Regions from separate parts of the Rhizobium sp. NPDC092011 genome, predicted to be linked through region 2. Evidence: riboswitches for the same ligand, from Rfam matches in the RefSeq annotation. Region 2 holds a riboswitch; each other region holds the start of a gene.
What was found. A riboswitch is a leader RNA that binds a small molecule or an ion and turns the genes downstream of it on or off. The one in region 2 is predicted to bind cobalamin.
Positions count from the first base shown of each region.

Region 1: linked by a shared signal. The riboswitch ahead of ACIQJ2_RS11870 (acyl-CoA thioesterase) and the one ahead of cobU (bifunctional adenosylcobinamide kinase/adenosylcobinamide-phosphate guanylyltransferase) in region 2 are both predicted to bind cobalamin.
Region 3: linked by a shared signal. The riboswitch ahead of ACIQJ2_RS03580 (ABC transporter substrate-binding protein) and the one ahead of cobU (bifunctional adenosylcobinamide kinase/adenosylcobinamide-phosphate guanylyltransferase) in region 2 are both predicted to bind cobalamin.
Region 4: linked by a shared signal. The riboswitch ahead of nrdH (glutaredoxin-like protein NrdH) and the one ahead of cobU (bifunctional adenosylcobinamide kinase/adenosylcobinamide-phosphate guanylyltransferase) in region 2 are both predicted to bind cobalamin.

Region 1 covers NZ_JBIVSO010000002.1:708,165-715,481, reverse strand. Annotated here, with positions in the region: gene ACIQJ2_RS11875 (hypothetical protein) at 1-799, opposite strand, end outside; gene ACIQJ2_RS11870 (acyl-CoA thioesterase) at 1,077-1,862, opposite strand; cobalamin riboswitch at 1,966-2,161, opposite strand; gene ACIQJ2_RS11865 (LysR substrate-binding domain-containing protein) at 2,205-3,095, opposite strand; gene ACIQJ2_RS11860 (SDR family oxidoreductase) at 3,220-3,924, shown strand; gene panC (pantoate--beta-alanine ligase) at 4,236-5,111, shown strand; gene panB (3-methyl-2-oxobutanoate hydroxymethyltransferase) at 5,113-5,934, shown strand; gene ACIQJ2_RS11845 (DUF2164 domain-containing protein) at 5,942-6,193, opposite strand; gene ACIQJ2_RS11840 (AzlC family ABC transporter permease) at 6,437-7,159, shown strand; gene ACIQJ2_RS11835 (AzlD family protein) at 7,162-7,317, shown strand, end outside.
Region 2 covers NZ_JBIVSO010000002.1:820,815-828,131, reverse strand. Annotated here, with positions in the region: gene cobN (cobaltochelatase subunit CobN) at 1-1,496, opposite strand, end outside; gene cobW (cobalamin biosynthesis protein CobW) at 1,506-2,555, opposite strand; gene cobU (bifunctional adenosylcobinamide kinase/adenosylcobinamide-phosphate guanylyltransferase) at 2,561-3,085, opposite strand; cobalamin riboswitch at 3,226-3,626, opposite strand; gene ACIQJ2_RS12380 (chloride channel protein) at 3,810-5,606, shown strand; gene ACIQJ2_RS12375 (cobyric acid synthase) at 5,628-7,082, opposite strand.
Region 3 covers NZ_JBIVSO010000001.1:735,316-742,632, reverse strand. Annotated here, with positions in the region: gene ACIQJ2_RS03600 (autotransporter domain-containing protein) at 1-1,602, shown strand, start outside; gene ACIQJ2_RS03595 (class I SAM-dependent methyltransferase) at 1,732-2,559, opposite strand; gene ACIQJ2_RS03590 (ABC transporter ATP-binding protein) at 2,564-3,328, opposite strand; gene ACIQJ2_RS03585 (FecCD family ABC transporter permease) at 3,325-4,362, opposite strand; gene ACIQJ2_RS03580 (ABC transporter substrate-binding protein) at 4,365-5,381, opposite strand; cobalamin riboswitch at 5,544-5,800, opposite strand; gene ACIQJ2_RS03575 (GGDEF domain-containing protein) at 5,902-6,996, opposite strand.
Region 4 covers NZ_JBIVSO010000001.1:1,359,480-1,366,796, forward strand. Annotated here, with positions in the region: gene ACIQJ2_RS06230 (FUSC family protein) at 190-1,305, shown strand; gene ACIQJ2_RS06235 (acyltransferase family protein) at 1,556-2,701, shown strand; gene ACIQJ2_RS06240 (hypothetical protein) at 2,790-4,028, opposite strand; cobalamin riboswitch at 4,191-4,411, shown strand; gene nrdH (glutaredoxin-like protein NrdH) at 4,663-4,884, shown strand; gene nrdI (class Ib ribonucleoside-diphosphate reductase assembly flavoprotein NrdI) at 4,896-5,291, shown strand; gene nrdE (class 1b ribonucleoside-diphosphate reductase subunit alpha) at 5,279-7,317, shown strand, end outside.

The DNA.
Region 1 (7,317 bases), 110 kb from region 2:
CATGGGAGGCGACCACATCCGGATATTGAATGGCCTGCAGTGCCGAAACGATCAGCACGAACGGCCGCTGCAGCAGATCGAGCGCCAGCAATGCGCCTGCAGCCCCGCCCGCCCCTAACGCCGCCGTCAGGATCGACTTCAAGCCCAACGGCGCAAGCATACCGAGCACCGAGGCGCTGGCCGCAACGCTGCCATAAACAAAATGCTTGCGGATCAGCGCTGGCTCGAGACGCGCCGCTTCGCGCAGACTGTCGCGGGTCAGAAATATGGCCCACGAGCCGTAGGCAACATAGCCGGCGAGCAACCCTATGATCGTGCAGGTGAAGTTTGGAGTAACCATTGCTCCGGCGAGCGTACCGACGGCAAGAATGGTGGCGCGGGATCCCTGCAGTCGGGAAAAGGCGCGAAACTCCTGGCGAAAGCGCAGCATGGTGAGATGAAGATCGCTTCCGCCCTGCAAAACCGCAACAAGAGCGCCAAGCATCGCAATCTCGCGGGGAACCGAAAAGAAGATCGACGCGGATGCAGCGACCAGGCAGATCATCGCGCATACGGCAAACTCGACGGTCAGCGCCTTTCGCTCCAGTGCTTCGCTCCCGGGCGTCGAACCCGGATAGAAGCGGCTGCAGGCATGGCGGATCCATTCGAAGCAGAAGATCGCCGCAAACTGGCTGATGGTGATGAAAAGCGAGTAGGCCGCGTAATCCGCCGGCGCAAGCAAATGCGCTATTGCGATCAGCAGCCCGAATGCCACGGCCGCCTGATAGAAATATGCCGCCAATGCCACGATCTTTGCCATGCGGTCAGCTAACAGCAAAAGATTGAGAAAAGCGCTAATCCCGGGAAAGCCTTAGGAACCGAATACTAAGGGCCGCGCGCAAGCAGGTGGATGGCAGGCATATGTGCCAAGACGCGCCGGCCACGCCAGATGGCATTTCATTCCTCGAAAATCTGCTCGATCGGCGGAGCCTGGAGCAACGGCGCCAGAGAGACGATCATCTTCCACATCATGCCTTCAACCGCATCGTGATGGATGAGCCAGGGCAATCAGGAAGCACGCACTCGCCGCGTCAAACTCATCGCTCGACGACGACAGGCTTGTGGTTTGCATCAACGGCAACCATCACGAAATGTCCCGTCGCCGTGATATGTCGCTCTCCGCTGAGAAGGTTCTCGGAGTAGAGGACCGTCTGCACTTTCATTGAGGTCCGCCCGATTTCGATGACCTCGGCGCAAACCTCGACAATCTCGCCAACGACGATAGGGCGGGAAAAGTCGATGCGCTCCGAAGACGCCAGTACCGTCAACCTCCCGGAAAGTCTCGATGCGGCAATGAAGGCAGCCTTCGTCATGTAGGCCACCGCTTCGCCGCCAAACATTTTTCCGGCGCTATTGGCCTGATCGGGAAATACAATATCCACCATCGCCGCGCCTTCGCTTCGGGGCGGCTCGGCTTGCGATTTAAGTGGTGGCAATATCCAGTCAGACGCGCTTTGCTCCTCGGGGATCGCAACCATGTGAAAGACGCCGCGTGTGCAAACATGCCGCTCCCGGCCGGCGATGGCCTCCGCAACCATTTCCACCTCGATCGTCAGGGAACGACGCCCGGCCCTGACGGGAAGCGCTGTAAATTCGACGATATGACCGATGCGAGCCGGTTGTCTGAAATCAACCCGTTCGCAAGAGGCGGTCACGAAAGGCGCGCGGCCGTATCTTGTGGCGGAGATGAAGGCGACGCGATCCATCAACGCAAGGCCTGCGCCTCCGAAAAAGGTGCCATGGTGGTTGGTATCGCCTGGAAAGACGATGTCGATCAGTGTTGTGGGAGACTGCGTGTGAACCCCGGAAGGCGTATTTGACATAAGAGCACTACCATCTCGATTGGAAGGCAGGGCAATGGAATGACGCATCGGCGCCGGGCATAGACATGCCGGTCGCAAAGCGGCACACCGGGACACCCCGCCCGTGGACGTTATCTGTAGCGGCAGGTCTCCTGGCTCACGGTTCATCACCGCCGTCCGTCTTCCCAAGGAGGCTCCCTCAGTGACATCTTGGACGACGGCTCGCCGCTTACAGTTGCGGGGGCAGCTCCGGCATTGTGACCGGATTCCCTCTTAGCTCCGGACCAAAGGTCCGCAGAACCGTTACAACGCAGCAATGTCCGATGTTCGAGAGCCGGTCAAGGCGTGGCAGGGGCCACCGCCTCATTTCCGTCTCGCCTCTTCACCCAGCCAGGCGATAACCGTCTCCAGGGCCGCCGATTTCCGGTAGCGTGGCCAGACCATGTAAAAATCGGAGGGACCGCTTAGCGATCCCTCGACGATCTGTATCAGGCGCCCTTCAGCCAAGTCTCGGGCAACGAAATCCCGGTTGGCAAGCACGATGCCCTGCCCGGCAATGGCAGCTTCGATGGCGTGTGAGGTCTGGTTGAAACTGATCCCCTTGTAGGGTGCCTGCGCCGCGCCTCCGAAATGCCTGTCGATGAATTCCGGCCAGGAATTATGGGCATCATGCAGAAGCACGTAACCTGCAAGCTCCTCCGAGGTAGTCGGCGGCTTTCGCTCAAGCAGCAGCACCAGGCTGCAAACCGCAATGATTTCCTGCTCGAATAGCAACTCCGTCGCCAGTCCTGGACCGAAGGGTGGTCTGCCATAGCGCACGGCAAGGTCCACCCCATCGGCCTGAAAGCCAGACATGCGCTCCGTCGCGAGAATATGGAGGTCGAGATCCGGATGACGCGCCGTAAAATCCGGCAGGCGTGGGATCAGCCATTTCGATGCGAATGTCGGCGTGGTGCTGATCGTAAGCCTGACGGGCTGTGGCTTAAGATCGCCAGTCGCCTGAGCGATGATTTCAAAGGCACGCCTGATATCGGCGAAATAGCCACGCCCCTCGCCCGTCAAGACAAGACTTCGCGGCATCCGCTCGAACAACTTGACTCCGAGCTCCGCCTCCAGCCCGCGCACCTGCTGGGCCACAGCGCCTTGCGTAACACCGAGTTCCTCGGCGGCAAGCCTGAAGCTATGATGCCGCGCAGATACCTCGAACGCCTTGAGACCATTCAGAGAAGGAAGTTTACCGACTGAGCCATCCATGCGATAGTTTTTCTACTGACAAATAAGAGCGTAACTGCTTCGCCCACGCGCAGGAAAGATGATATTTCATCGGTAAATTTGAGGCAAGAAACTCTATCCGAACGAGATGAAAGAGGAACCGAAAATGTCGATAGAAAAAGTGGCTGTTATCACAGCGGGCGGCAGCGGCATGGGTGCGGAGAGCGCCAGACGCCTTGCTGCCGATGGTTTCAAGGTAGCCATTCTGTCCTCCTCCGGAAAAGGTGAAGCGCTGGCACAAGAGCTTGGCGGCATCGGCATCACGGGCTCGAACCAGTCGAATGACGACCTCAAGCGACTGGTCGACACGACCATGGAGAAATGGGGACGGATCGACGTGCTCGTCAACAGCGCCGGCCACGGCCCCCGCGCTCAGATCCTTGAGATCACCGACGAGCAATGGCACACCGGCCTAGACGTCTATCTAATGAACGTCATCCGTCCGACGCGCCTCGTCGCCCCCATCATGCAGAAGCAGAAGTCCGGCGCGATCGTCAACATCTCCACCGCCTGGGCGTTCGAACCCTCGCCAATGTTCCCGACCTCGGCAGTCTTCCGCGCGGGACTTGCTTCCTACACCAAGATTTTCGCCGACACCTATGCCGCAGACAATGTGCGGATGAACAACGTCCTGCCCGGCTGGATCGATAGCCTCCCGGCAACCGAGGAGCGCCGCGAGACCGTGCCGATGCAGCGTTACGGCACCAGCGCCGAAATCGCCGCCACCGTCGCCTTCCTCGCCTCGGATGGCGCCGGCTACATCACCGGCCAGAACCTCAAGGTCGACGGCGGCTTGACCCGCTCGGTGTAACCTCGACACGAGACGACATCATATCGCATTCGCTCTCCCGGGCCTCGCCTCGGAGAGCGATTTCATTTGGGGTATGCTTTGGGAAGCGAGGCTATATCCAAGGCAGCTACGCGAGGTTTCCAGTTACCAGTCTCGCACCTGCAATATCATCCTCCCGACAGGACAGGCAGCGGATTGGACAACATCCCCACGCCCACCACATCACGCGCCTTGAATTGCCTTTTTGCACTGCACACGTTAGAACGGCCCGCCGAATTCTAGGGACGGAAACGGGCGGTGTGAGGCGGCACTGCCTTGGGAGGAGTGCCATTATGGATGTCATCAGCACGATAGCCACCTTGCGTGAACGGCTCGGCGAACATCGCAAAGCCGGTCGCAGCATCGGCCTGGTGCCGACCATGGGCTACCTTCATGCCGGCCATATGGAGCTGGTTTCCCGCGCCAAAGCCGAGAACGATATCGTCGTCACCTCGATCTTCGTCAATCCACTGCAATTCGGCGCCAATGAGGATCTGGCGAAATATCCGCGCGATCTTGAGCGCGACAGCGCCATGCTGCGCGAGGCAGGTGTCGATTTCCTCTTCGCACCCGAAGTGGCTGATATGTATCCGCGCCCCATGGAAACTGTAGTCGACGTGCCGAAGCTTGGCACGGAACTCGAAGGCGCGGTCCGCCCTGGACATTTTGCCGGTGTCGCAACCGTTGTCACCAAGCTTTTCAATATCGTCCAGCCTGATAGCGCTTATTTCGGCGAAAAGGATTATCAGCAGGTGGCGATCATCCGTCGCATGGTCGAGGATCTGGCCCAGCCGGTTCGTGTCGTTCCCGTACCGACCGTTCGCGATACGGATGGCCTGGCCCTGTCCTCGCGCAACACCTATCTCTCGAAGGAAGAGCGTGCCGCCGCCGTCATCGTACCGAAGGCGCTTGCGGAAGCCGAAAGGCTCTACGCACTTGGGGCTGACGAACCCTTGGCTCTCGAGGACACCCTGCGCGCCTTCATCGAGACAGAGCCGCTTGCGACTGCCGAAGTGGTCGCCGTCCGTCATCCGGACACGCTGGAGCCGCTGACGACACTTCAAGGCAGTCCCGTCCTCATCGCGCTTTTCGTACGAATAGGCACCACCCGCCTGCTCGACAATCGTGTCATCGGCCGCAAATCGTCCGCCAATGAAAGGGCCGCCTGAAATGAGCACCGTCGGACGCACCAAGCGCACCACGCCTGCCGCCATCGAAGCGATGAAAGGCACGCACCCCATCGTCAGCCTGACAGCCTATACGACGCCGATTGCTCGCCTTCTCGATCCCCATTGCGACCTGCTGCTGGTCGGCGATTCCCTTGGCATGGTGCTCTACGGCATGGAGACGACCGTCGGCGTTACCATGGAAATGATGATTGCGCACGGCCAGGCGGTCATGCGCGGCGCAAAGCACGCCTGCGTCATCGTCGACCTGCCATTCGGCTCCTATCAGGAGTCGAAGGAACAAGCCTTTCGCAACGCCGCGCGCATCCTGAAGGAAACGGGCTGCGATGGCGTGAAACTCGAGGGCGGCGAGGAAATGGCGGAAACCGTCTCCTTCCTCACCTCTCGCGGTGTCCCGGTCTTCGGCCATGTCGGGCTGATGCCGCAGCAGGTCAACACGACCGGTGGCTATCGTTCTCTCGGACGCTCGGATGAGGAGGCGGATAAGATTCGCCGCGATGCCAGGGCGATCTCCGAGGCTGGCGCTTTCGCAATGGTGATCGAAGGCACGATAGAACCGCTCGCCCGCGAAATCACCGCCGCTGTCGCCACTCCCACGATCGGCATCGGCGCTTCCGCAGCCTGTGACGGGCAGATCCTCGTCTCCGACGACATGCTCGGCCTCTTCAACGACTTCAAGCCGCGCTTCGTCAAGCATTTCGCCAAGCTGGCACCCTTGGTCTCCAAAGCAGCTGAAACTTATGCCGAAGAGGTAAAGGCACGCACCTTCCCGGCGATGGAACACACGTTCCAGCCGAAGAAATGAGGCTCCATCAACTCTTGGCGGGCTCCTTCTCCAACAGATAGATCGCCTCGCCGAAGTCCTCCATCTTGCTCATAAACGCTGCATGGGCGTCGCGCAGGCCCTGATTGTAATAGTATGGGCCGATCTCGGTCGTAAGGAACTCAAGCAGGAACTCGGCCGGCAATGTGCCAAGCGTCTGATCGAGCTCCTCAGAGAAATAGCGTTGAAGACGCGCGACGATCGCCGCCTTCTCTTCCTTCGTGAAGGTGATCTTCTTCATGCTAAGCATCTCCCATTTTGCAAGCAGACCCAGGGAACTGCTTCAAGAAAATCAATTAATCCATCAAGTAAATTCAATTGCTGCTTCCACGCGCACGGCTTACAGCTCCCGCCATTGAACAGCGCCCGGGGGCAGATGCGCAAGGGGCGAGGACGCTACACCTCACAACCAATCTGCGGTCCGGACTGCAAATGCGGCCTCCGGACGAAATAGCCGGGTTTTCCACAAAGGATAAAGCGGACCATGAGTCGCGCGGATTTTCTCGAAGGCTTGAAGGGCGGCATTCCCGTCGGTCTCGCTGCGGCGCCCTTCGGCGCCTTGTTTGGTGCGCTGGCGCGCGATCAAGGCATGTCGCTCGGTGAATTGACCCTGATGAGCGGCACCGTCTATGCCGGTGCCAGCCAGATGGTCGGCCTCGACCTCTTCGGGCATAACGTTCAGGCGTGGCTCATCGTGCTGTCGATCCTGGCCGTGAACTTCCGACATGTGCTCTATTCGGCTGCGATCGCGCGCTACATCAGGCACTTCTCCGTAGTGGAAAAGTTCTTCACCTTCTTTCTGCTGGTCGATCCGCAATTCGCCGAAACGATCAAGCGCCATGAGAGCGGCAAATCCGTCACCTTCGCCTGGTATATGGGCTTTGCGGCGATGGTCTATATTCCCTGGGTCGTGATCAGCCTCATCGGCGGCCTGCTCGGGAGCCTGATCGGTGATCCCAGAGCCATCGGTCTCGATATCCTGCTGCCGATCTATTTCCTCGGCATCGTCCTCGGCTTTCGCAAGCGGGATAATTTCCTGCCCGTCGTGGCCGCCAGCGCCGTGGCATCGGCCATCGCGTATCGCTATGTCGGCTCGCCCTGGCATGTCAGCATCGGCGCACTGGCCGGCGTGGCTCTCGCCGCGATGTTGCCGCCGGTAAAGGCTAACCGCAAGCCTGATATAGCCCACGAAAGCCACGAGGTCTGACCATGCTCGATTTCAATTCGCATATGGTCCTGCTGATCGCGGCTGCGGCCGTCGTGACCTTCCTGACGCGCATCGGCGGTTACATTCTGATCGTCAAGATGACGCGCATTCCCCCGCGCGTCGAAGCCGCCTTGAACGCCGTTCCTGCGGCTGTCCTG
Region 2 (7,317 bases):
GGCAGGGCAAAGCCGTTATCGAGTGCATAGGGATCAGCCTCCGGCTCACCCCAGCGGCTTACGATGCCATCTTGAATCTGTTTGGGAAGCGACGAAAAGAAATCCTTGTAGTCGCTGAAGGAAAGCCTCTCGCGGACCATGCGGCCGTCATGCCCCGAATTTGTCGTCCCCTCCGCCAGATGCCGCATCAGCGCATCGCCATCGGAAGGCAGATCGGCAACGCCATAGCCAACCGCCCGCATCGCCTTCAGCACCTCGATCGTGCCGGCCGGTGTATCGAGTCCGACGCCGTTGCCCAGGCGTCCATCGCGGTTGGGATAGTTCGCCAGAACCAGCGCGACACGGCGATCGTCGGGCGACGTGTTGCGCAGCCGCGCCCAATTGGCGGCAAGCCGCGCCGTATAGCGCATGCGATCCTCGAGCGGTTCGCTGGCGACGATATTGGCCTCGACCCTTTCGTCATAGCGAGCCGCCGCCTTGAAGGACACGGCACGGGCAAGAACACGCCCATCGACTTCAGGCAGCGCCACGTTCATGCCGAGATCACGCGCCGACAGTCCCTGCGATGATGCCTCCCACGCCTCCTTCGACGAAGCCGAGAAGATGGCCTGCAGGACGATGGCATCGCCTGTCTCCAGGACCGTCGCCTGGCGAGCCGCGCCTGGCGCCGAAACGGCAAAACCGGTGGAATTGATGACCACACCCGGCTTCAATTCGGTAAAGACGCTTTCAAGGATGCCGACAGAGACCGGATCTTTGAGGCTATAGGCAAACACCGGCAGCGGCCGCATGCCCTCGCCGATAAGCGCCTGCATCATGGCTTCGACAGGCTTTGTCTCGCCGCTCTGTACGAGAGCGCGATAAAAGGAGATCGCCACGGTCGGGGGGGCGCGTCCCTCCGGGCCTACCACTTCCGAAGTGGAAACTCTCTTCCACTCCTCGACGCCGATCACGCCCCGGCCCGGCCACCATATGCCGGCCTTCATCAGGGGCACGGCAGGCATCGGCTTCTCCGCACCCGACAATATCGCCTCGGCATAGGCGAGAAACGCGTTCGAGTTCGTCTCGCCACCCTCGATCAGATAGGACCAGAGCGCATTGAGATCATCCAGCGCGACATTGGAGAAGGGCGTCAACCCAGGATCGGGCTTTGAATCCCCCGGCAATACAGCAATCAAGACACCCCGGCGCGCCGCACAGGCGTGCAGCGCCTCCAGCGCATAGTGGAAATAGCTCGCCCCTCCCAGCGCCCGGACGATGATGAGCTTCGCATGCCGAGCCGTCCGGTCGACATAGGTATCGACCGACATCGGATGCTTGAGGCTCATCAGGCTCGCAAGCCGAAGGGAACAGTCGCCCCCGCCATGCGCTGCGGCAATCGCCGCAAGCTCGGTATCGGCGGCCGACAGAAAAAGGATATCGCCGGGCGACTGCCCAAGATCGATCGCCTCTTCGCCGTCACTGATCGTTCCCTTTTGAGCTAGGAGGAGGTGCATGGACTGACCTTAGACCAGCGCCCCGATCGCCTTGCGAACGATCGCCTCGTCCATCTCGTGCAGACCGATGACCACAAGCCGGGTTGCACGGGCTTCGCCCGGTGTCCAGGCACGATCGAAGTAGGTATCGATACGGCTACCGACTGCCTGCAGCTGCAGGCGCATGGGCTTGCCGGGGACATCGACGAAGCCCTTGAGGCGCAGTACATCATGCTCTGCGATCACGCCCTTCAGCGCATCAACGAAGGCCACAGGATCGGCAATCGGGCCGAGTTCGACGACGAAGCTGTCGAACTCGTCGTGGTCGTGCGGCGTGCCGTCCTCATGCTCAAGCTCGTGATGCGATTTGCGGTTGACGATATCGTCTTCCGTGCCGATCCCGAGACCAAGCAGGACGGCGGCCGGCACATCGCCGTTCTTCGCCTCGATGATCGTCGGCTTGCGGACGGTACGCGAGGCAACTTCGGCGCGGACGCGGCCGAGACCGTCGACATCGATCAAGTCAGTCTTGTTGAGCACGATGAGGTCGGCGCAGGTCAGCTGATCCTCGAACAATTCCTCGATCGGGCTTTCGTGGTCGAGCGAATCGTCCTCGACGCGGCGAGCCTCCACCGCATCGTGATCGTCAGCGAAGCGGCCGGCGGCAACAGCGGCGCTATCGACCACGGTGATGACGCCATCGACGGTGACGTGGGTGCGGATATCAGGCCAGTTGAAGGCTGCGACCAGTGGCTGCGGCAGCGCAAGACCCGAGGTCTCGATAACAATGTGATCCGGACGCACATCGCGCTCCAGGAGCTTCGTCATGGTGGGAATGAAATCATCGGCAACCGTGCAGCAGATGCAGCCGTTGGTCAGCTCGATGATATCGTCTTCCGTGCAGTTCTCCGCGCCGCAGCCCTTGAGCACGTCGCCGTCGACTCCGAGATCGCCGAATTCGTTGATGATCAGCGCGATCTTCTTGCCGCCGGCATTCTGCAGGAGGTTGCGGATCATCGTCGTCTTGCCGGCGCCGAGAAAGCCGGTGATGACGGTAGCGGGAATCTTTTGCTGGTTCATATGGATTAACCCTTCATTTTCAGCGGCAGACCCGCTGCGATAAAATAAACTTCGGCACTTGCCGCCGCGACCATCTGGTGCAGACGGCCGGCGTGATCGCGAAACTCGCGCGCCATGCGATTTTCCGGCACGATTCCAAGGCCCACCTCGTTGGACACGAGAACGAGCCGCGATCTCGCTTGCGGCAGGAATTTCGTAAGAGTGGCGAACTCCGACATCATGTCTCGTTCCGCCATCATCAGATTGGTCACCCAAAGCGTCAGGCAGTCCACGAGAACAGCGCGTCCTTCGGCGTCGATGGCGGCGAGCTGCGCCACGAGATCCATCGGCTCCTCATGCGTCTGCCAGAGATCGCCGCGATCGGCACGATGCTGTGCAATGCGCTCGCGCATCTCGTCATCCCACGCCTGCCCTGTCGCCACGTAGTGACGTTCGAGGCCAGTGTCCAAAATCAGGGATTCGGCGAATCTGGATTTGCCGGAGCGCGCCCCACCGAGGACGAAGACAGACCGGGAGGTCGCGGAAGACATCAGCTATTCCCGCTCCCGCACGAAAGCGCGGGTCGGCAGCGTGGCGCTGAAACCGGAAACGGGCGTCTACACGCCGAAAACTCGTCTTGTGCCACGACAACCTCCGTGCTGGCAGCGGAACTTGCGTTCCCGAAACAGGCTCTTCGCCCGGCACGCTTGGCAGGTCTCCTGGCTCGCGGATAAGGCGCCGCGACGGGGGCGGACCGAAACCGGTCGCCCCCGATCGTGCACCAGCGGATCTTTCTCACCTTCCCGGCAGACACATCATGAAAAGGCGGACGATTCGTAGAATGAGAGGCGTCCTGCCCCGATTGATCATGATGCCACGCCAGTGGCTTTTTTCGGCTTGCGGCTGTCCCGCCCGGTCGCCCCATGCAAACCGCAGACGGAATACCCTGCAAACAGAACGAAAGACCCTGACCGCTCTACAGTCGCGGGGTCGGCTGTGATGAGAACGCCCGGATTGGGTCCGCCCCTTCACATTCCCTTTTCATCCCATGCGGCAGATCGCCGCTTAGGAACCATTCGTTATGGCCGCAATGATTAGGCTTTCGCCCAGTTCAAGTCAATCAAGGGCATAGATGATGTGACGTCCGACGCATCTTGTGCGAAATCGTCGCAAATTCCCCAGAGAACGCCGGTCTTTTTGCCGTATTTCTTTGATGTTAGGAGTTTATAGAGGTTAAGCCCTCACATTCGAGTAAAAATATATCGTCCGCTCCCCATGCTACAGAAATTTCAACCTCGCCGCCTCGGCGCCTTCTCGGCCCTATTCGATCTCGGTCGATTCAGGGCGCTGCTACGCCGCGGCGAATTGGGTCTTGTTTTCGCGGGCGCGCTGGCGGGAATAGCCTCCGGCTGCGCCGTGACGGCGATGAGCTACATCTCGCGCAAGCTCCACAGCCTCATCTATGGCATAACGGACTATGAGCGCCTCAGCTCAGCCGCAGTCGCAATTCCTGACAAGTCGGTGCTGTTGATCGCACCGATCGCAGGCGGCATCATCCTCGGCATCCTTCTCTATATATTGTCGCGTACGCGCAAAAAGCCGATGGTCGACCCGATCGAAGCCAATGCGCTGCATGGCGGTCGCATGTCGCTTACCGACAGTATCATCGTTGCCGTCCAGAACCTGATCTCGAATGGCTTCGGCGCGTCCGTCGGGCTCGAGGCAGGCTACACGCAGCTGGCCGCCGGCATCGCGTCGAAGTTCGGCTACAAGATGCAGATGCGCCGCGCAGATCTGCGCATGCTCGTCGGCTGCGGTGCGGCAGGCGCTATCGCCGCCGCATTCAACGCGCCCCTGACTGGCGCCTTTTACGCCTTCGAGCTGATTATCGGCACCTATTCCATTCTGACACTGACGCCGGTCGTCGTTTCGGCGCTGATATCGACAATGATCGCCAGACTGCTCGCCGGCGACGATTTCGCCATCGATATCGGCCATTTCGGCGCGATCGTGCCAGCAGACTATCTTCCTGCCGTCCTGCTTGGCGCTTTCTGCGCCGGTATCGGCATCCTGATCATGCAAGGCGTCGCCTGGGTGGAGGAGCTGGCCCGCAAGAGCTCGATCGCAATGCCCTTCCGCCCGGCTCTCGGCGGCCTCGTCGTCGGCCTGCTGGCACTGATCTCGCCGCAGGTTCTGTCGGCCGGGCACGGCGCGTTGCATCTCAATCTGTCCACGGACGTGACGCTGGGAGCGCTCGTCGGGCTTTTCTTGCTCAAATCACTCGCCTCCGCCGTGTCGATCGGCTCCGGCTTCAGAGGCGGCCTGTTCTTCGCCTCCCTGTTCATGGGCGCATTGCTCGGCAAGATCTTCGCCTATTGCGCACCCTATCTCGATCACGCCACCCTGACACCGGTAGTCTATGCCGTGGTCGGCATGAGTTCGCTTGCCGTCGCCATCATCGGCGGTCCGCTGACCATGACGTTCCTGGCGCTGGAAATCACCGGCGATTTCCCCATCACCGCCCTCGTGCTGGCGGCGGTCATCACCTCGTCACTCGTGGTGCGCACCACCTTCGGCTACTCCTTCGCCACATGGCGTTTCCACCTGCGCGGCGAAAGCATCCGCAGCGCGCATGACGTCGGCTGGATCCGCAACCTCACCGTTGCCCGCATGATGCGCCCTGACGTTCATACGGGAAGCATCGACATGAGCATCGAGGAGTTCCGTAAGAACTTCCCGATCGGCTCGGCGCAGCGCGTCATCCTGATCGACAAGAACGAGAAATATTCCGGGATGGTTCTCGTGCCCGATGTCTATGCGAGCCCGGTCGAAAAGGATGACGAGGAGCACGGTCTTGCTGACTTCATCCGGCTTCGCAACGAATTCCTGCAGCCGCAAATGAACGCCAAGCAGGCAGCTGCGATGTTCGACCAGACAAAGAGCGAAGCACTGGTCGTGGTCAACGATCTGATCGAACGCAAGGTCATTGGTCTGCTGACGGAAAGCTATACGCTGCGGCGCTACAGCGAAGAACTCGACCGCCGTCGCCGCGAAGTTTCGGGCGAACTCTAGAACAGGCCATAGAAACCGGTTTCAGCGAACCAGGCTATCCAGCCAGGCAGGATCGAGAACGCCTTCGAGCTCCCGAGCGATCTCGTCCAATGCCGCATCGACGCCGGCGCGATAATCCATCCGCTCGCCGGCCAGGCCGAAACTTGCAAGCAGCTTTGCCCGATAGGCGTCGCTTCCGAAAAGACCATGCAGATACGTGCCCATGACACGGCCATCAGGCGATATCGCGCCGTCCGGCCGGCCATCGATGACAGCCGAGGGCCGTTCGCAGTCGGCGCCGGTCGTCACGCCGAGATGAATTTCATAACCGGAGAGCGGCACGTCATATTCCTTTGAGACGGCAATGCTGTTTCGTACCGTCTTTTCCGGCGCCATTTCCGTCCCGATATCGAGAAGATCCAGTCCGGGCGTCTCTATGATCGATCCTTCGATACCGAGCGGATCGGAGACCGTTCTGCCGAGCATCTGGTAGCCGCCGCAAATGCCGATAACGCGGCCGCCCCGACGCACATGCATGGCGATATCGCGATCCCAGCCCTGTTCGCGCAGATCGATGAGGTCACCGATCGTGGACTTGGAGCCCGGCAACACCACGAGGCCTGCGTCTGCAGGCAGGCGCTCGCCCGCACGGACAAAGACGAGATCGACGTCTGGCTCGGCCCTCAACGGATCGAGATCGTCGAAATTGGCGATGCGCGACAATACGGGCACGGCAACTTTCAGCGCAGCAGAGGAGCCACGCGCCAGCCTCTCCAACACGACGGAATCCTCTGCCGGCAGCCGAGCGGCCGCTTTCAGCCACGGAACGACGCCATGGCATTGCCAGCCCGTAAAGCCGCCGACGGCTTCTATGCCCTCCGCGAACAAAGAGACGTCGCCGCGAAACTTATTGATGAGGTAGCCGCGGATCATGCGTCGATCCTCCTCCGGCAATATATGATAGGTGCCGACCAGCGACGCGATGACACCACCGCGATCGATATCGCCCACCAGCACCACCGGCACATTGGCGCGGGTCGCAAAACCCATATTGGCGATGTCGCCCCGCCGAAGATTGATCTCGGCCGGGGAGCCTGCACCCTCGACGATCACGAGATCGGTTCCGGCCCTTATGGCGGCAAAGCTTTCGAGCACGGCTCCAAGCAGCTGCGGCTTCAGTGCTTGATAGTCCCTGCCCTTGGCATGGCCCCAGACCTTGCCCTGTACGATGATCTGGCTGCCTGTTTCCGATTGTGGCTTCAGCAGAACCGGGTTCATATGGACGGAAGACGGAACGCGCGCCGCGAGCGACTGCAGCCATTGGGCGCGGCCGATCTCGCCGCCATCCTCCGCCACGGCTGCGTTGTTGGACATGTTTTGCGGCTTGAATGGACGGACCCTCACGCCCCGGTTGGCAAACAGTCGGCAAAGTCCCGCGACCAATACCGTTTTTCCGACATCGGAGCCGGTCCCCTGCAGCATGATCGCCCGTGTCATTCCTCTTCGCTCCACGATGACCTAGCCCCTGAAAATCAGGCATTCCGCCTTGATTTTGCCGCGATCTTTAACGGCCGGATGCCGCTGGCACCAGACAAAAATGCATCAATTCCAATCATGCTCTGTTTGCGACATAGGATGACGATTTCATCCATTGTTAGTTACGTTGAAGAGGATTATCTCCATCGCGAAAACATACACCGACAAGGGCCGATGCGGCTCGAAGGATACCCCA
Region 3 (7,317 bases), on a different contig from region 2:
GGCGGCATGCTCGCAATTCAAGGCAGTATCAGATCTCCCCTGCGCGTCGACGCAGGAGGTGCAGTCGCCGGCATTGGCATCGTTTACGGCACGGTCGACAACGGTGGCACGGTGGTTCCCGGCGTCTACAACCGGCGCGGCACCTTGACCGTCGATGGAGACTATCGCCAGCAAGCCGGCGCCACTCTCATCGCCAGTATCGACCCGTCCGGCAACCGCAACAGTCTCGCCATAACCGGCACGGCCTCCATTAACGGCGGCACCTTGACCGCGGATCTTCTGCCCGGCCTCTACCGTCACGATATTGCGGGCACGATCCTGACGGCCGGCAGCATTGCAGGACGATTCGATGGCATCGCCGGCCCCGAAACCGCCTTTCTGAAAACCGAACTCGGCTACCGGGCCGGCGAGGTCGATTTGACCGTCCGGCGGTTGCCGTTCGACGATGCCAGCGTCGCCGATACAAACAATCAGCGAGCGGTTGCCCGCGTTCTGGAACGCAACCTGAACAGCTCCGACGGCTACATGCTGGAAGCGGCTGCGGCATTGCAAACATCATCCGTCGCAACGGCCCGTACTGGGCTTGCCGATCTGTCCGGCGAGATCCATGCATCGGCCAAGACAGCCATGATCGAAGATAGCCGCTTTCTTCGCGAAGCCGCCGCCAATCGCATCCGCGCGGCCTTTGGCGATGTTGTTGCCTTGTCTGCACCGGTCTTCACCTACGGCAGGAATGGAGCAAAGGCGACCAATGCAACCTCGGATGAGGGGCTTGCGGTTTGGGGCTATGGCTACGGCGCCTGGAGCTCGATCGACGGTGACGGCAACGCGGCGAAACTGTCGTATTCGACCGGCGGCTTGTTGATCGGTGCCGATGCGAGCGTCGCAGATAGCGGGCGGCTCGGCATTATCGCAGGCTACGGCAGCAGCAGCCTTGAGGTTGATGCGCGATCCTCTTCCGGTTCCAGCGACGTCTACCATCTCGGCCTTTATGGCGGCAGCGCGTGGAATACGGCCGGCGGGCAGCTTGGCCTCCGTGGCGGGCTTGCCTACAGCTGGAGCGATATCGACATCCGTCGCGCGATTGCCATACCAGGCTTCTCGGACAGCCTGAGGGCCAGCTACGGCGCGGGAACCTTCCAGTTCTTCGGCGAGGCAGGCTATCGCTTCGAAATCGACGACACCTCCTTCGAGCCCTATGCTGGGCTGACCCACATCAAACTCGATACCAACGACTTTGACGAAGCCGGCCGCACCACCATGCTTTCGGCAAAGGAGCAGACGACCGAAGTGACGTTTGCGACCCTGGGGCTGAGAACGGCCGCCAATTTCGACATCGGCAGTCTTCCGACAGTAGCGCGCGGAACGCTCGGCTGGCGCCACGCATTCGGCGACACCATGCCCGTCTCGACCAATAGCTTCACATCGGGTGCCGGCTTCGACGTCGCGGGAGTTCCCATCGCCAGAGATGTCGGCATCGTGGAAGCAGGCCTCGATTTCCGTCTCGCCAAAAACACGACATTCGCCGTCTCCTATAGCGGCCAGGTTGCGGCATCCGCGCAGCAACACGGGTTCAATGCCAAACTCAGCATCGGGTTCTGAGCGGCCGCCGGCAAAGTCTTCATATCGGGAGCCGGCTCCAGGAATTTTCCCAAGCCGGAAGCCTTTTCGGCCGACTACAGCATCGGCCCGAAAATCGGAATCGATTTTCGGAAAGCCTGATGCGTAGATTCAAACAGATAGAGCGACCTCTGTACCTCCAAAGGGAAGCACGGCGCTCTGGAGTGCAGGGCGGGTGCAGACGAGGACGAACCTGTGATAGACGAAGGTCCGCAGCTTGTTTCTCAGATTTGCGTTCTTCCGCTGCGCCTTCGCGATGGGTGCATGCGACTGCAATTGAACCTCCGCAAAGCCCGCAGCTTCCAAAATCGGCGCAAGCGCCTCTGCGCGCAGGCCGTCACCGAAGGGCAGCGCCTTCATGATACGCGCATGGCGGCTGCTGAGCGCGCCGTCGTAATTTCTGTCAGCACCGCAAATGCGGTCGATCAGCGCAATCAGCATCGTGGCGATCCGGCCGCCCGGTTTCGGCTGCGCCCAATCACCGTCGAAAATCACCAAGCGTCCGCCGGGTCTCAGCAGCCGGAACCATTCCTTCAGCGTCTCTTCCGGCCGCGTCAGCGTCCAGACAAGGTGGCGACAGACGATTGCGTCATAGGTCTCATCCGGCTCCATCGTGTGTTCGGCATCGGCCAGCAGGAAACGAAGGCGCGGCTTGCCCGCATGTTTCCTGCGCGCGACGGCAAGCATCGCCTCAGAAAAATCCAACGCGGTCACGTCATGGCCGAGATCGTGGATAAGCTGCGTTACCTCGCCTGTGCCGCAGGCAAGCTCCAGGACCTGCTTTGGCTGCGGGCCGAGAGCCATGCGGATCGGCTTCTGCCAGACATCGGCTTCAGCACCGGGAGCGATTTTGTGACCGAATGCGAGGTCGAAAGTCTCCGATCGTTTCGACCAATAATCGCGGATTTCTTCCTTGAGATCGAAATTTGCGCCGTCCATGAGGTCAGCCTGCCATATATTGAATGTTGCAGCGGCCATGAACCGACGACTTCTGGACATGCGCACGCACGCCAAAAACCCGCTCGATCAGCTCCTGTGTCAGCACCTCTTCCGGCGAGCCGGCGGCAACGACTTGCCCTTCCTGCAAGACCGCCAGGCTATCGCAGAACATCGCCGCCAGATTGAGATCATGCAGTGCGACGACCGACGTGACGTCAAGCTTCGAAATCAGGCCCAGTATCTCAAGCTGGTGTTGGATATCCAGGTGGTTTGTCGGCTCGTCGAGCAGCAATTCGCTGGGGGTCTGCGCAAGTGCTCTGGCGATATGAACACGCTGACGCTCGCCGCCGGACAATGTCTGCCATAGCTGGCCCGCCCGATCCTGCATGCCGACACGGGCCAGCGCGGCGAGGACCGCTGCGTCATCCAGGGCGCCCCATGAGGAAAGCGGCCCGCGGTGTGGTGTACGGCCAAGACGGACAACATCGATAACCGTCACCTGCATATCCGTGTTCGCCTGCTGCTCCACCAACGCGATGCGGCGGGCGATATCGCCGCGGGAAATTGAGGCGATGTCGTCACCACCGAGCCGGATGACGCCACTCTTCACTTTTCGCAGCCGGCAGATCAACCGCAATAGGCTGGACTTGCCGGAACCGTTCGGCCCGAGCAGGCCGAGCACCTTGCCCTTTTCCACCGCGAGGCTGATGCCATTGACAATGAGCGTATTGCCGGCGGCGAAGGTGACGTTGTCGACCGCGATACTCATGCCGTCCTCCGGGCGCGATAAAGAATGATGGCGAAGGCGGGAGCGCCGAACAAAGCAGTCACGACGCCAATCGGCAGGATCTGCTGGGGAATGATGATCCGGGAAACAATATCGGCAGCAACCATGAAGATCGCGCCGCCGAGCGCGGACGCTGGCAATAGCCGGTCATGATTGGGGCCGACCATGAAACGGGCTGCATGCGGAATGACGAGCCCGACAAAGCCGATCGAGCCGACGATGCTGACAACCGCCGCCGTCATGAAAGCCGTCGTTCCCAGAAGCACGATCTGTGCGCGGCGCACGGCGATGCCGAGCGAAGCCGCCGCGTCGGTTCCGAAAACGAAAGCGTCGAGCACGCGGACATGCGCCATGCAGACCACGAAGCCGACAATGGCGATCGGCCCAGAGAGATAGACATCCGGCCAGCGCACGCCGCTCATCGAGCCGAGAAGCCAGAACATGACACCCCTTGCCTGCTCGGCATTCGCCGACGTGGTCACGATATAGGAGGTCAGCGCATTGAAAAGCTGCGAACCGGCGACACCACACAGTATGATGCGCTCACTTGTTCCACCGACACCGGCTGCGAGCAGGCCGACGAACAGGAAAGCGGCAACCGCGCCGATGAAGGCACCGCTGGAAAGCCCCAGAACCCCGTAGCCGAGCCCGAGGATCATGATGCAAACCGCGCCCGTGGAGGCGCCGGCGGAAATGCCGAGAACATAAGGTTCCGCGAGCGGATTGCGCAGCAAGGCCTGCAGGATCACGCCGCTCAGCGCCAACGATGCGCCAGCGCTTGCCGCGACGAGCGCGCGGCTGAGACGATAGTCCCAGACGATGCCCTGATGTATCCGGCTAAGCTCGAAATCCGTTCCGAACAGCCGGTTCGACACGGCCTTTGCCGTCGTCGACAGCGGGATGGAAATCTCGCCGATCGAGACCGCAAGGCTGATCATGAAGGCCAAAAGGAGGAATGCAGCCGTGGTGAGCGCCAATAGCGCCCACCGGTCTCGCCGCTCTGCGATCAGACGCATATTTACTGCGCCAGACCAAAGGACTTGATGCCCTTGGCCAATATCTCAATGCCGTCGATGGTCCGGATGGTCGGGTTCATCGATTGCGCGTCCATCATCACGAAGTGCTTGTTCTTGACGGCGTCGAGCTGGCTAGTGACCGGGTCTTTCTCGAGGAAGGCGAGCTTGACCTTCGGATCGTCGGCCGCATAGCGGCGGCGATCCATCGCCGCGATCACGATCACCGCAGGGTTGGCCTGTGCGATGGTTTCCCACCCGACCAGCGGCCATTCCTCTTCCGTCGTCACGACATTCTTCGCACCGAGCGTTTTCAGGATATAGGCCGGAGCGCTGTTCTTGCCGGCGATATAGGCATCGCCGCTGACTTCCTTGCTGGAGAACCAGAACACGATCGGAAGGTCCTTGGCCTTTGCGCCGGCAATCGATGCGACAGCATCCGCCTCGCGCTTCTTCAGATCGGCGACCAGGGCGTCGCCGCGATCCTTGACGTCGAAGATCTGCGCGAGTTCGTTGATCTCCTGATAGACGAGATCCATCGTAAACAGCTCCTTGCGTACACCGTCACCGCCATCGGTATTGACCTTGGCGACACAATCGGTTGGCGCAACATAAGTGTTGATGTCGAGCTTGGAGAATTGGTCCCGCTTGCCGACGGAGCCCTGCGTGCCGACATGCCATTCGAACTCGGCAGCCACAAGATCCGGCTCCTTGCCGACAACGGATTCGAAGCTTGGGTCATTGTCGGCAAGCCGGGCGATCTTGCTATTGGCCTCGGCATATTGCGGCAGCACCGGACCGACCCATACCGCGGTTCCGGCGATCTTGTCGGCAAGGCCGAGCGAGAACAGGATCTCGGTCATGCCCTGGCCAATGGATACGATCTTGGCGGGCGCCTTCTGGAAGGTGACCTGCTGGCCGCAATTGTTGATGGTGAGCGGATACTGGGTTGCAGCAAAGCCGGAAGCGGCAAACCCGGTAAGCCCAAGTGCAAATGTTACGGTCGTCAAAAAATGGCGCATGAAAGGTCTCGATCGGAATGGAAATCTGGCGGCGTCAGCGCAATCGCGCTCAGGCAGACCGCAGCCGGTTAAGGAGATCCCAATCAAGGTCGAAAAACGCCCGATAATGTCGAAGGCTCAGGTCAATCATTCTCTGTCCTTTCCGAGCATCCCCGCCCGGTTGATTGGATCGTGATCGACGGCAGGTCTCCTGGCTCGCGGATATCTGACGATCATCTGCCTTCCCGCGATTGTGGTCGCAGTGGCACGGCCTCAAGCCTTCGGAGATGAACGGAACGCTGTTCACACCCGGATGATCGGCAATCCGCTTACAGTTGCGGGGGCAGCCACGGTCTAGGTCCCTTTTGGGTCGTCCTCACCGTGTTCCCTATTAATCCCCGCGGAGTCTTCCTTGGGGAACCGTCGCGTCCAGTTAAGCCGGGCGATCAGTTCCGTCAAGAAGACAGCGGTAGAAACAAGGATGCGAACGCGACACGGCGGAGTTGGCGGAACGTCGCGAAGGGCGCCGAGCTACAAGTCGCTATGCGGTTTCCGCGAGTTCGACGCGGTTTCTTCCGCCCGCCTTTGCGCGGTAAAGCGCTTTGTCGGCGGCTTCGAGAACATACTTGAAATCCGTCGATGGCTCGAACGAGCAGGCGATGCCGATGCTGGCCGTGACATGGACAGTCTCCTGCCCGAACATCAGGACCGTTGTCTCGATATCGTTGCGGATCTTCTCGGCAACAATGCCGGCGGCCCGCATATCCGTATTCGGCAACAGCACGACGATTTCCTCACCGCCATAGCGGGCGGCTATGTCGGTCTTGCGCACCGTCCGACGGATCACGTCCGCAACCCGTGCCAGGACCGTATCGCCGAAGGTGTGGCCCCAATTGTCGTTGATCTTCTTAAAATGATCGATGTCGAGCATGATGATCGAAAAGGGAACCCGCCGCATCCCGGCTTCCTTGCTGCAGCGATCACCTTCCCGCTGCAGGACACGACGGTTCGGCAGCTGCGTCAGAGGATCGAGCGTGGCTTCGTTTTCGAGAGCGCGCTGAATACCGATGCGATAGCTTTCCTTCTCAAGCAGGTCCGCCAGCAACATGACGCCGAGGATGTTGACGATCGTCACCGGCAGCGTCGCCGAGATCAGAAGTTCTCGCGCGACCGACCACGGCAGGAAAACGAGAACGACGAGAGATGTCGTCGTCGCAAGGCCGAACAGAGCCGAGCGTCTCCATCCGGTGCCGGTCAACTGTCGCGGCAAGAGTGTCAAAACATATCCTGCTGTCGCCACGATCAAAATGCCGGCAACCCCGCTCACGGCACCAAGGCCGCCAACCAGATAACGAAACACGGCCATCATGAACGCCGCAACAATGGTGCCGACGATGCCGCCATAGATCGGGGTGAGAACGAGCAGGATCGAACGTCCGTCCTGAATGACGCCGGGCATGAATCGAATGGGATCGCCCATCGACAAAATACCGCCAAGACCGAAGAGCAGTCCGACGGCGACAGATTTCAGAATGCCGCGCTCGATGGTCCGGGTGACCCAAGAATAGGCATAGACGATGATCGCCACCTGCCCCAGAACACGCACCAGGGATGGCAAATGCGCTTGAATTTCCATCAACGTACCCGATCCTCGTGCGGAGCCATTTCGAATAGCCCGGCCTGGCCATAGCCGAGGTCGGAGTGAAATACCAAGCAATCTCTGCGGGATGGTTTATCAAGCCTGCCGCCTGTGGAAAACGCGGTTGCGTCACACGAATTGTGGATCATTGCGATGAGGTCACCTTCAAGTCGACCCCAAAGGTCAGGGATTTTCGTGAGATGCAACGCATAGGAGAAACAAGGCGCTCGCAAAGACGATCGAAGGATTGGCAACTCCGGATGGATTGTACCGGTGGACGCGTGTCATCCACCTTGCCTATCTGGAGCTTCGGGCTGG
Region 4 (7,317 bases), on a different contig from region 2:
GCTTTTCCGTTTGAGACCATAGAGGCGTGCAGAGATTGGCCCTCTCTCGGGCCGTCCTTCTTTCCTACTGGAAGAATTGCTGCCATTGTTGACGAAAGGTGTGGCCGCTGGCGCCACCCTTGCTCGAACGGGAGGGGCAAGACCCACACGGCCATTGTCAACACACGTTTCCATCTGGAAAGTCGCGCAATGACAGAGCCCGCATCTCGTCAAAGCGGACCTCCGCCCCCGCCGAAAACCTCATCGTTTCAGACCAGGCGCGCTGCCATACAGGCGCTGCGGGTCATGATTGCCTGCACAGTAACCTATGCGCTTTCCCAACTGCTCAATCTTCAGCAGGGCTATTGGGCTGTGTTCACCGTATTGATCGTTATGCAGGCATCGGTGGGCGCAACCGCCGGAATGGCCGTTGACCGCTTGGTTGCGACGGTCGCGGGAGCGGTGCTTGGCGGTGCGGCAGTGTTCGTGACGCCGCACGAGCCGCTTCCCATCGGAATTGCACTGATCAGCGTCGTCGGCTTCGCCAGTTTCGTTTCCGTGCGAGCGCCGCGTCTGAAGAACGCCGGACTAACGGCCGCGATCGTGATGCTGACCCATTCGCAAACGGTCCCGGTGGGGATTTTCGTGCTTGATCGCATTGCGGAAATCACGCTGGGAGGTGTCATCGGCGTCCTTGCTAGCCTCTTCATCCTGCCGACCCGTTCGCGAACGGTCGTGCTCGACCGTTTCGCATCAGCACTCGACGTCATGGCGCAGATCATGCGCACGCTTGCGACCGCCGCCGAAAAGGGCGAAGCGGTCTCGGCGGCAGAGGCCAATATCGGGTTGCGGCAATCGCTGGTCGCCACGGAAGCTCTGTTGACCGATGCGCAGCGCGAGCGATCGCTGTGGTTGGCAAAGCAGGGGATCTCCGATGCTATTCCGCGCTCGTTGTGGCGCATCCGCAATGACATGACCTATGTCAGCCATCTGTTTGAGGCGCCGTTTCCCGCCGAGGTCGTAGAGGCGCTTGGCTTGCAGGCCGGGCAGGTTCTGCGTGCACAGGCCGGTTTTGCCGAGGCCTGTGGCAAAGCTCTGAGGGAAGGAGGCGATATCGATCCAGGCCGTCTGTCCGAGGCGAACGGCGCTTTCGAAGCGGCCTTCGAAGCATTTCAGCATTCAGAAGCTGCCCAAGCGGTTGGGTTCAGTGACAGTGGGCGCTTGTTCGGTTTCGATTTTACAGTGCGCCGCATACGACAAAATTTTCTCGATCTCGCTGACCGCATCCGCGAGAGCCGAGGCGATGAAGGCGATCGGCCGGCCTGAACATTCCGGCTGGTCTTGGAAAATCTCCCTTTTCATCGGGTTCCATCCGAAAGCAGGGCCATGCAGAGATAAGCCCGCCGATGGGAGTTTTTCTCGACAACTCCCGCGTCGATATCGACGTCGTGCTCGGGAAATAGCGTTGGCCCGCTGGGCACATCCGCTGGTTTTGGGCCTCCGGAGCGGCGCGTTGTGAATTATGGCAATTCGGCTTTTACCATCCATTAAAGGTTGAAGTTCGATATGCTAAATCATGGATAGGGTGTCGCGTCGATATGATCTGGACTATGTCAGGGTCGCAGCTTTCATGCTGCTGATCGTCTATCATGTCAGCTTGATGTTCAACTCAAGAACCTTTCTGCTGAAGGCGCCGGACAGCTCTGCCGTCTTTGATCTCATTTATTTATGGACGCATCCTTGGCGGATGTCTCTGCTCTTTATTATTTCAGGAACGGTGACGGGTATCTTGCTGACGCGGCAATCTCCGGATGCGCTAAGAAGTGCTCGCACAAGGCAATTGCTGATACCTTTGCTGCTAGGGCTCCTATTTCTGATACCTCCCCAGATCTATGTGTGGTTGAACGCAGGTTTGGACGTGAACGTCAGCTTCTATGACGTGTTCTGGCACTATGCGACCTGGACGCCGATACTCTTGCCGAATGGTGAGCTGGCCCAGCTCGCCGGCATGCAGCATTTGTGGTATCTCGCCTACCTCTGGATTTATACAGCCATCCTGACGCTTGCGGTGTCGGTTCGGCCGCAACTCTTGGTTCATGCGGGCGATAGGCTTGCCTCCTGGCTGACCGGAAAATGGCTTCTCATACTGCCCGTCATACTCTTCGTGCTGTTGCGGCTCGTGCTCAGGCCGGCATTCCCGCCGACGCCCAACATGTTGGGGGACTGGTATAGTCACGCCGTCTATATCGTATGCTTCTTTATCGGAGCGGCGATGGCGACGCGCGATGACTATTGGGATGACGTGGTCGACATGCGGAAACCGGCCTTGGGCGTGGCGTCGGCGTGCGCATTGGTCTTGGCGTTGCTCTTTGTCGTTATGCCGGCCGCCGAGCCTGAAAAATGGCGCCTGCTTTTGGGAAGGGCACTTGGAGGCACCTTTCAATGGTGTGCTATCGTCGCCGTTCTCGGCTATGCCAAGATCTGGTGCAAAGTCGAAAATGCCTTAATCCGCTATCTCAATCGAGCCATTCTCACCTACTACGTGCTCCATCAGACCGTCATGCTGCTTATCGCCTACGCATTGGATCAGCTCGGACTGATGTCTGCTTCGCTATTCGTCCCCATTGTCGTTGCCACCCTTGCGATCTGTGCACTGCTTTACGAGTTGAAGCGTCATCTTGAAGCTTCCTGCAAAGCCGTGTTCTCCACGCGCTTCGCCTGAGCTAGCCGAGCGATGGAACCGGCCGTGACGGCCGGTTTCCTTCATGTGGCTGGGACGATGTCAGTTGCGCTGGGGAGGTTGCGCGATCTCAGTGGGTCGCGCCCGATCCTCCGGCGGCGACAATGGCAAAGGGCTGTCCTTCCACGGGAATATTGCCGACCTCCTTCAAGGTTTCGGCATCGATCAGACGCACCTCGCTGTGACGGGGATCGGTTATGGCGATGAGATTGCCGGCAACGGCCAGACGCGGCCGCGGATCGCGCCAATGGCCATCCTTGCTGTAGGGCTCGGTCACGCTCTCGGACTTTGCGATCACGCCGTCGACCGTGTCGATGAGATGCAGTTTTCCTTCTTCCGTCAGGACGTAGGCATGCCGTGGCTTCGCCGGATCCAGCACGAAGTCCACGCGCCGCGTCGGTAGCTCGATCAGCCTATAGGGATTGGCTTTATCATCGGGGTCGATCAGGACGATAGTCTGTTCGCCGTAGTTGCCAAGGAAGAATTGCATGGACGTGCCGCCGAGCAAGGTCGAGACCTTGCCTTTCGGCATCGCCGTGCCGTAGGCGAGCATGTCGACCTTCGGACCGTCGATCCCGCCGGGGCGTACGATGAGGACGCCTTCCTCGCAGCCGAAGGCGACCAGCCGGGCAGATGTCGCTTCGCCATGCAGTCCGGTGCAGGGCGCGACTTGTCCTACCTGCTGGCCCGCGCGATCGAGTACCCGCAGACCGAGACGCGGCGGCAGCTCGCCTTCTTTCACGGCTAAGTCCATGTTGGGCACCGACACGAGCAGATGGTTGCCCATTGGCACGGCGACACCATGATGGGCCGCGGTGGTGCCGAAAGCCCGAATGTCGGCTTTGCCCTCGGCAAGATCGGTTTCCGACAGGAGGTCGAACTTGCCGCCGCGATCATAGAAGATCGCTACATCGTTTGCATGGCTCACCACATGGCCAGGTTTTTCTCCCTTCACCACGGTTGCAAGCAGTTTCGGGTCGGAAAGCTTGATATCGCGATGATCGCCATGATCGGAAAGCGATATGCCTGTGTCGATGGCATGCACCACATTCTTGTCGCCCTGTACGGCAAAGACGGTTTTGCCGGTTTGGGTGAGCGAAAGCGCGGCATATCCGTCGATGTCGAAGCGGCCTATTTCGCGGCCGCTCCGAACATCGAATGCGCGAACAATCGGCAGGCTATGATCGGCGACAAATAACCTCCAGCTTTCCGCCGTGTTCTCTTCTTCGGCGAGGGAGGGAAATGGAAATAGCAATGCGCACGCCAGCGAGGAGGCGGCCAGGAGGGTTGCAGAGCGGGAGCAAAACATGGGTGATCCTTTATGTAATAACATTACATGCCTATTGTTATAAAGTAACATCTGAGTTGTCCAGCCCCGCAGATGCAGGGATTGGTGGTGCTATCCACATATTATCAACACTGAAATTGGAGCAGGCGCGCGGAACCAGTTGACGCAATTTTAACCTCATATACTATATATAGTGTTCGAGGTTCCTTCGATTCGCAAGGATTGGAGGCGAAGATGGGAATCCGGTCGACGGACATGATGGTCGTCAAGCCGGAGCTGCCCCCGCAACTGTGAGCGGCGAGCGTTCGTTCGACATGGCCACTGGGACACATGTGTCTTGGGAAGGCAAGATCGGATGCTGCGACCCGCGAGCCAGGAGACCTGCCTCGAGCATAGCGTCCACGGGCGGGGTGTCCGGGTGGCGAGCGGGGAACTGTGCGGCATGACCGCCGGCGTCTTCGCTCCCGCGAATGCCCCGCATGAATTACTTCGGGGTGAAGTCCATGTTTTTGAGTACCCATATTCGGCTACGTGAATGACGGTCGTTTAAGCGACCGACCGCGCGCCGCATCCGTCTTCATTTTCATCCTGCAATGCGGGCATCGTCTGGTGCCCGAACACTTTCGCACGCCTATAAGACACACGAGGACATCCAATGAGCATTACCGTCTACAGCAAGCCCGCCTGCGTTCAATGCACCGCGACCACCCGCGCGCTCGACCGCCAGGGTATCGATTACACCATCATTGACGTGTCCACCGATAACGCCGCCTACGAGCTGGTGCAGGGCCTCGGCTACCGTCAGGTACCGGTCGTCATCGCCGGTGAGCAGCACTGGGCCGGTTTTCGTCCTGACATGATCAGCGCCCTCGCCTGAGGAGTTGGGCGGTGGGTGAGCTCGTCTATTTTTCCAGCAGATCCGAGAACACTCATCGCTTTGTTGCCAAGCTTGCCTTGCCGGCCGCTCGTATCCCGCTGTCAGCGGGGGAGGAGCTTCGAGCTACCCGCCCTTATGTCCTCATCGTGCCGACCTATTGCGGCGAAGGAGGCAAGGGTGCCGTGCCCAAGCAGGTGATCCGTTTCCTCAACGATGCGGATAACCGTTCGAACATCCGCGGGGTCATCGCCGCGGGCAACAGCAACTTCGGGGCGACCTACGGTATCGCCGGCGACATTATCTCTACCAAATGCAAAGTGCCGTTTCTGTATCGGTTCGAGCTTTTGGGAACGGAGGAGGATGTCGCCAATGTCAGACACGGATTGGAACGATTTTGGACACGCTAACGCTTGACCGGCCAGCGAAGGCCACGGAAACGGCATTGGACTATCACGCCCTCAACGCCATGCTGAATCTCTATGACGAGCAGGGGATGATCCAGCTCGACAAGGACCGCATGGCGGCCAAGCAGTATTTCCTTCAGCACGTCAATCAGAACACCGTCTTCTTCCATAATCTGCGGGAGAAGCTGGATTACCTGGTGACTGAGGGGTACTACGAGCAAGAGGTGCTGGATCAGTATTCGTTCAATTTCGTGCGTGATCTCTTCGATCACGCCTATGCGAAGAAGTTCCGTTTTCCGACGTTCCTCGGTGCTTTCAAATATTACACCAGCTACACGCTGAAGACCTTCGACGGCAAGCGCTATCTGGAGCGCTACGAAGACCGCATCTGCATGGTGGCGCTGGCGCTGGCACAAGGCAACGAAGCCCTGGCCAAGGACATGGTCGACGAGATCATCTCTGGCCGCTTTCAGCCGGCGACGCCGACCTTCCTCAATGCCGGCAAAAAGCAGCGCGGCGAGCTCGTCTCGTGCTTCCTGCTGCGGGTCGAGGACAATATGGAATCGATCGCACGCGGCATCAATTCCGCGCTGCAGCTTTCCAAGCGCGGCGGCGGCGTGGCGCTATCGCTGACCAACATCCGCGAGGCCGGTGCACCGATCAAGCAGATCGAGAACCAGTCCTCCGGCATCATCCCTGTGATGAAGCTGCTCGAGGATTCCTTCTCCTACGCCAACCAGCTTGGAGCCCGCCAGGGAGCTGGTGCCGTCTATCTCAATGCCCACCATCCCGACATCATGCGCTTCCTCGATACCAAGCGCGAAAATGCCGACGAGAAGATCCGTATCAAGACCCTGTCGCTCGGTGTCGTCGTTCCGGATATCACCTTCGAACTCGCGAAGAACAATGACGATATGTACCTGTTCTCGCCTTACGATGTGGAGCGCATTTACGGCGTCCCCTTCACTGAAATTTCGGTGACCGAAAAATATCGCGAAATGGTCGCCGACAGCCGCATCAAGAAGAAGAAGATCAAGGCGCGCGATTTCTTCCAGGTCATCGCCGAGATCCAGTTCGAGAGCGGCTATCCGTACATCATGTTCGAGGACACGGTGAACAAGGCCAATCCGATCGCCGGACGCATCACCATGAGCAATCTCTGCTCGGAAATTCTGCAGGTGAGCGAAGCCAGCAAGTATAATGATGACCTTTCCTACGAGCACATGGGCAAGGACATCTCCTGCAACCTGGGTTCGCTGAATATTGCCGCGGCGATGGATTCCGCCGATTTCGGCAAGACCATCGAAACCTCCATTCGGGCGCTGACGGCCGTCTCGGACATGAGCCATATCTCCTCCGTGCCTTCGATCGAAAAGGGCAATGACGACAGCCATGCTATCGGCCTTGGCCAGATGAACCTGCACGGTTATCTCGCCCGCGAACGCATCTTCTACGGCTCTGAAGAGGGTGTCGATTTCACCAATATGTATTTCTATACGGTGACTTACCACGCGGTCCGCGCCTCGAACCTCCTGGCGATCGAGCGGGGAACGAGCTTCAAGGGCTTCGAGAATTCGAAATACGCCTCCGGCGAATACTTCGATAAATATACGCAGCAGGAATGGGCGCCGGCGACGGAACGGGTCAAGCAGCTCTTCGAAGAGGCCGGTATCCACATCCCGACGCAAGAAGACTGGCTTGAGCTGAAGACGTCGGTCATGACATCTGGCCTTTATAACCAGAACCTGCAGGCCGTGCCCCCAACGGGCTCGATCTCCTACATCAACCACTCGACCTCTTCGATCCACCCGATCGTTTCCAAGATCGAGATCCGCAAGGAAGGCAAGATCGGCCGCGTCTATTATCCGGCCGCCTTCATGACCAACGACAATCTTGACTACTACCAGGACGCCTACGAGATCGGACCGGAAAAGATCATCGATACCTATGCGGCGGCCACCCAGCATGTCGACCAGGGCCTGTCGCTGACGCTGTTCTTCCGTGATACCGCGACCACCCGCGATATCAA